One region of the Microbacterium sp. LWH7-1.2 genome, then DNA from elsewhere that is predicted to be linked to it. Evidence: predicted binding sites of a transcription regulator. Region 1 holds the regulator's gene; each other region holds the start of a gene.
What was found. Region 1 encodes HrcA, which represses chaperone genes, less so after heat shock. Its sites were predicted from a motif close to TTNGCACTCGNNNNNNNCGAGTGCNAA; they were not measured.

Region 1 (2,197 bases):
CCGCTCGCGACACAACCTCGCGTACTGGGTCGGCTCGGACTGGTGGGGCTTCGGCCCCGGCGCGCACAGCCACGTCGCGGGCGTGCGGTTCTGGAACGTCAAGCACCCGGCCGCCTACGCGCAGCGGCTGGCCGCGGGGGAGACGCCGGCAGCCGGACGGGAGATCCCCGATGCCGCAGCCAGGAATCTCGAGAGCGTGCTGCTGCGCACCCGCGTCCGCGACGGACTGCCCGTCGAGGAGCTCCTCGGCGAGGGCCGTCACGCGGTCGCCGCGCTCATCGCGGACGGCCTCATCGAGGGTCACGCCGCGCTGCGGGGGAGGGTCGTGCTCACCCGCCGCGGCCGCCTCCTCGCCGACGCCGTGGTCCGCGCACTCACCGACTGACCTCGGCGGCGCGTGCGGTCCCGGGTGCGACGGCAACCCGACCTGCGTCGCTCGGCGATCCTGACAGCGCATCGGATAGAATTGGCACTCCAGTCGTGCGAGTGCCAGCTGCGGCGTGAGGAGGCGGGATGGTCAGCGAGCGAGGTCTGCAGGTACTGCGGGCGATCGTCCAGGACTACGTCGACACGCGCGAGCCGGTCGGCAGCAAGGCGATCGTCGAGCGCCACGCGTTCGGCGTGTCTGCGGCGACCATCCGCAACGACATGGCGCTGCTCGAGGACGAAGACCTCATCGTGGCGCCGCACACCTCGTCGGGCCGGGTGCCGACCGACAAGGGCTACCGCGTCTTCGTCGATCACCTCGCGGAGCTCCGGCCGCTCTCGCCGGCCCAGCGCGCCGCCATCGCCTCGTTCCTCGACGGCTCCGGCGACCTCGACGACGTCCTCGTGCGCACCGTGCGCGCGCTCACGCAGCTGACCGGTCAGGTCGCCATCGTGCAGTATCCCTCGTTCGCCCGCGCCACGGTCACCCACGTCGAGCTCGTGCAGCTCGGCGGCGGACGCATGCTGGTGATCGTGGTCACCGACACCGGACGCGTGTCGCAGCGCCTGACATTCGTCGGCGAGGACTTCGACGACGCGGATCTCGCGCACATCCGCGCCGGCCTCGGCACCCTCCTGGTCGGCCGCCCCGTGCGCGAGGGACTGCAGCGCATCGCCGAGCGACTCGACGGCCCCGACACGCAAGCGCCTGCGCACGAACGCGCAACAGACGAGATTGTGCGCGCCGTCGCCGAAGAGCTCGAGGAGTTCCGGCAGGACAAACTCGTGATGGCAGGCAGCGCCAACCTCGCCCGCCGCGAGTCCGACTTCCGCGGCAGCATCTACCCGCTCCTCGAGGCGATCGAGGAGCAGGTGACCCTGCTGCGGCTGATGGGCGAGATGGTCGCGGACGAACAGGGCCTCTCGGCGAGCATCGGCCGTGAGAACGAGGCGTTCGGTCTTGCCGAGGCATCCGTCGTCGCCAGCGACTACGACGCGACGGGCGCGCTCGCCCGCGTCGGGGTGCTCGGCCCGACGCGCATGGACTACCCCACGAACCTCGCGACGGTCCGCGCCGTCGCGCGTTATCTCACGCGCATGCTCGAGCAGGACGACACCTCCCGCTGACGCACGCGCGCACACACGATCCCGCGGCCTCGCCGCGGCAGGAAGGCGAATGTGGCTGACCACTACGAGGTCCTCGGCGTCTCACGCGACGCCTCCACCGACGAGATCAAGAAGGCCTACCGCAAGCTGGCCCGCCAGCTGCACCCGGACGTGAACCCGGGCGAGGAGGCGTCCGAGCGCTTCAAGCTCGTGACGCATGCCTACGACGTCCTCAGCGACCCCGAGCAGCGCGCACGTTACGACATGGGCGGCAGCGACTCGCCGTTCGGCGGCGGCGCCGGCGGCTTCGGCGGGTTCAACGACATCTTCGAGACGTTCTTCGGCGCAGCGGGCGGGTCGCGGGGCGGTCGTCCCCGGTCGCGTCGAGAGCGCGGCCAGGACGCGCTCGTGCGCGTCACGCTCGAACTCGGGGACGTCGTCTTCGGCACGCACCGCGACATCGAGGTCGACACCGCCGTGGTGTGCGAGACCTGCCAGGGCTCCTGCTGCCAGCCGGGCACGAGCCCGGTCACGTGCGACATCTGCCACGGCACCGGCAACGTCCAGCGCCAGGTGCGGAGCCTCCTCGGGAACGTCGTCACGACCCAGCCGTGCAACGTCTGCCAGGGCTACGGCACGACCATCCCGTACCCGTGCGCCACCT
Region 2 (2,197 bases), 850 kb from region 1:
ATCGAGCTGGTCCCCACGCCCACCCCGACCGTCGAGCCGGTCCCCGAGGTGACTCCGGTGATCGACGTGAACTACGACGTCATGATCCTCAACGCGACTCCCGAGCAGGGACTCGCGACGCAGATGAAGGACGTCGTCGTGGGTGCGGGCTGGACAGACGACAAGGTGACTGCGGGCGAGGCGGGCTCGCAGGACTTCCCGACGACCACGGTCTTCTACGTCGATCCCGCCGATCAGGCGGCTGCCGCGGGCCTGGCAGGAGTCATCGGCGGCGCTGAGATCGAGCAGAGCGAGGCGTACCCGGCGACCACGGAGGGCGTGCCGCAGCTCACGGTCGTGATCGGCCTCGACCGCACGGCGGCGGGGCAGTCGCCGGCTCCTACGCCCTGACCCGCCGGTGGCGTGTTTCGCGCCGGTAAACACTTGTGTGCCTGCATGTCAACAAGTGACGAAACGGCCGGATGCCGCGATTTCGCCTGCATACGATGAAGCCCTGCACCGCCGGCAACAGGAGAGACGCATGACCCAGGGCACCGTGAAATGGTTCAACGCCGAGAAGGGATTCGGCTTCATCACCGTCGCCGACGGCCAGGATGTCTTCGTCCATTACTCGAACATCGACATGTCGGGCTTCCGTGTGCTGGAGGAGGGGCAGACCGTGGAGTTCACGGTCGGCTCCGGCCAGAAGGGACCCCAGGCCGAGTCCGTGCGCGTCGTCTGAACGCCCGGCTCAGCGCCCGGCGCTGAACCGACACCGGAGACGGGATGCCGAAAGGCGTCCCGTCTCTTCGTGTTTCCGCATCCGTCATCGCGGCTTGCACTCGATAGGGTCGAGTGCCAGAATGAGTTAGCACTCGTGTTTGTTGAGTGCTAATACCCAGAAGCCAACGTTCCGGAGGGACGACACACACATGGCAAAGATCATCGCTTTCGACGAGGAGGCCCGTCGTGGCCTCGAGCGCGGCCTCAACACGCTGGCCGACGCCGTCAAGGTGACGCTCGGCCCGCGCGGTCGCAACGTCGTGCTCGAGAAGAAGTGGGGCGCCCCCACGATCACGAACGACGGTGTCTCGATCGCCAAGGAGATCGAGCTGGACGACCCGTACGAGAAGATCGGTGCGGAGCTCGTCAAGGAGGTCGCCAAGAAGACCGACGACGTCGCCGGTGACGGCACGACCACCGCGACGGTCCTCGCCCAGGCGCTCGTGCGCGAGGGCCTGCGCAACGTCGCGGCCGGCGCCGACCCCATCTCGCTCAAGAAGGGCATCGAGAAGGCCGTCGCCGCCATCACCGCCGAGCTGCTCGAGTCCGCCAAGGAGGTCGAGTCCAAGGACCAGATCGCCGCCACGGCGTCGATCTCGGCCGCTGACCCGGAGATCGGCCAGCTCATCGCCGAGGCCATCGACAAGGTGGGCAAGGAGGGCGTCGTCACCGTCGAGGAGTCGCAGACCTTCGGCACCGAGCTCGAGCTCACCGAGGGCATGCGCTTCGACAAGGGCTACATCAACCCCTACTTCGTGACGGACCCGGAGCGCCAGGAGGCGGTCTTCGAGGACCCGTACATCCTCATCGCGAACCAGAAGATCTCGAACATCAAGGACCTTCTGCCCGTCGTCGACAAGGTGATCCAGGACGGCAAGGAGCTCGTCATCATCGCCGAGGACGTCGAGGGCGAGGCTCTCGCGACGCTCGTGCTCAACAAGATCCGCGGCATCTTCAAGTCGGTCGCCGTCAAGGCCCCCGGCTTCGGCGACCGTCGCAAGGCGCAGCTGCAGGACATCGCGATCCTTACGGGTGGCCAGGTCATCACCGAGGAGGTCGGTCTCAAGCTCGAGAACGCCACCCTCGACCTGCTCGGCCGTGCGCGCAAGGTCATCGTCACCAAGGACGAGACCACGATCGTCGAGGGCGCCGGCGAGGCGTCGCAGATCGAGGGCCGCGTGACCCAGATCCGCCGCGAGATCGACAACACCGACAGCGACTACGACCGCGAGAAGCTGCAGGAGCGCCTCGCCAAGCTCGCCGGCGGCGTGGCCGTCATCAAGGCGGGCGCGGCTACCGAGGTCGAGCTCAAGGAGCGCAAGCACCGCATCGAGGACGCCGTCCGCAACGCGAAGGCTGCGGTCGAGGAGGGCATCGTCGCCGGTGGTGGCGTCGCGCTCATCCAGTCCGGCAAGAAGGCGCTCGACTCGCTCGA
Region 3 (2,197 bases), 1.4 Mb from region 1:
CCGGGGCGAGGGACTCGTGAGCTCGCACTCGGGGTTGAGCGTGCCGTCGCGGTCCGTGCCCGACGTCGCCTCCCTGGTCGCCGGGGTTCAGGGCCGCGGCCTCGACCTCGTCGCCATAGACGAGGCGCAGTTCTTCGGCACCGACCTCGTCCCCGCCGTCGACGAGCTGGTCGCCGGAGGGGTGACGGTGGTGGTGTCGGGGCTGTGCATCACGTTCGACGGCCGGCCGTTCGAGCCGCTGCCGGCGCTGATGGCGATGGCCGAGGATGTGCTGAAGCTCACCGCGGTGTGCGCGGTGTGCGGGGAGGACGCCGCCTTCCACCAGCGCATCGCCGGGGTTCCCACCGGCGATGCCGGTGTCCCGACGCCCGCGCACGTCGGAGGGATCGAGTCCTACCAGGCCCGCTGCCGCAGGCACTTCACGGGAACCGCCCGACCGTAGACGAAAGAACGGATGCCTCGCCGCTGCGTCGGCGGGAGGCATCCGTTCTGAAGTGGCCCTACTGCTCGATCGGCTGCGGGGCGTCGGACTCGTGCGCAGTGATCGTGGGCGCCCCACCCTCGGACATGACCTGAATCTTGCGCGGCTTCGCCCTCTCGCTGACCGGGATCGTCACGCTCAGCACGCCGTTGTCGTAGCTCGCCGAGATGCGCTCGGTGTCGACGCCCTGGCCGAGGTTCAGCTGGCGCAGGAAGCTGGCCGCCTCGCGCTCACGTGTGATCCACTTGACGTCGTCGCCGCTCGTCAGCGTGCGCTCCGCGCGGATGGTGAGCAGCTGTCCGTCGACATCGATGTCGACCGAGCCCGGGTCGATGCCCGGAAGGTCGGCCGTCAGGACGTAGTGATCGCCGTCGCGGTACAGGTCCATCGGCATACGGCGCGGGCCGCGGCGCGCGTCGAAGAGACCGGCAGCAAGGCGGTCGAGGTCCCGGAACGGGTCGTAAGTGGCCATGGTTATCTCCTCTCGTTTCGGGGTTGAGTCGTATCGGCTCAACTACGTCCAGATTAGCACTCTCGGGTGCCGAGTGCTAAGTGGTTGCCCGTTCGCCCTGAACGAACGCCCGCCAGCCTTCGCCGACGTCGCCGTCTCCCCAAACCCTCGGGGGCCGCAACACGCGGAATCGCCGTGCGCACGCCGCGCGTTGCGGCCCCCGAAGCGGGAAGGCTTCCGTCGATGACCTCGCGTCCCGGACTCGGGGGCCGCAACACGCGGAATCATCGCGTCCACTCCGCGTGTTGCGGCCCTCGAGGTTCCTGTGCGAGCCGAGTGCAGTTCCTCCACAGGGGGACCCCCTGACTGCGCGCTGAACAGATGGGCGCCTGTGGGCGAGCACGGGCACGGGGACGAGGCAGCCTCATCAGATGTCCGCACGCCCTTCGCCGCTGCCTCAACACCTCGGCCGAGCATTCGCGGTCCGCGAAGCTCGAGCGGCGGGCGTGTCATCGGGACGCCTGCAGGCCGGCGACCTGGATGCGCCGTTCCACGGCGCGCGACAGACCGCCGAGGATCCTGCTCGCGACGACGACCTCTCCATCGACGACATCTGGCGGCACGCAGAGCTGCGCAGAATCCGCGCCTACGCCTGTGTGATGCGACCGCGCGTCTTCCTGGCCGGTCGGACGGCGGGCGTGCATCTCGGCTTGTCGATCAGGCCGGGCGCCCTCCTCGAAGTGGGCGGCTTCGCTCCCGCGCACGCACCTCGAGGCAGAGGTGTGCGAGGCATCAAGATCGCACCGCACCTGGTGAACATCCGCGAGCACGCCGGAGTGCGCACCGCGGATGCGGCGTCGACGTGGGCGATGCTCGGCGCGGAGCTGAGTGTCCGGGAACTCGTCGCCCTCGGGGACGAGATCGTCCGCATTCCCCGAGATCGACGGGGGACACCCGTGCCGAGCGGCCGGATGGGCACGATCGACGAGCTCGCGGCGATCGTCGCAGCCGGAAGACGCCGGGGCATCGGACGGCTTCAAGAAGCCCTTCCGCTCATCCGCGTCGGGAGCGCGTCGCCTCTCGAGACGGACTTCCGATTGGATGCCGCAGCCGGTGGGCTTACCTCGCCCGAGCTCGATGTCGAGATCCGCGATCGTCGAGGAAGCCTTCTCGGTATCACCGAGATCGTGTTCCCGAAGTATCGCACCGCCGTCGAGATCGAGGGCGACCACCATCGCACCGACCGCAGGCAGTGGAACCGCGAC

Region 2: a site for HrcA is predicted at 848-874, ahead of groL (chaperonin GroEL). Genes of this name have one in related genera too.
Region 3: a site for HrcA is predicted at 1,007-1,033, ahead of MRBLWH7_RS17840 (Hsp20/alpha crystallin family protein). Genes of this name have one in related genera too.

What each region holds. Positions count from the first base shown of each region.
Region 1 covers NZ_CP151637.1:786,038-788,234, forward strand. The annotation lists gene hemW (radical SAM family heme chaperone HemW) at 1-385, shown strand, start outside; gene hrcA (heat-inducible transcriptional repressor HrcA) at 514-1,554, shown strand; gene dnaJ (molecular chaperone DnaJ) at 1,606-2,197, shown strand, end outside.
Region 2 covers NZ_CP151637.1:4,381,077-4,383,273, forward strand. The annotation lists gene MRBLWH7_RS20370 (LytR C-terminal domain-containing protein) at 1-390, shown strand, start outside; gene MRBLWH7_RS20375 (cold-shock protein) at 521-721, shown strand; gene groL (chaperonin GroEL) at 912-2,197, shown strand, end outside.
Region 3 covers NZ_CP151637.1:3,857,581-3,859,777, reverse strand. The annotation lists gene MRBLWH7_RS17845 (thymidine kinase) at 1-442, shown strand, start outside; gene MRBLWH7_RS17840 (Hsp20/alpha crystallin family protein) at 501-953, opposite strand; gene MRBLWH7_RS17835 (hypothetical protein) at 1,439-2,197, shown strand, end outside.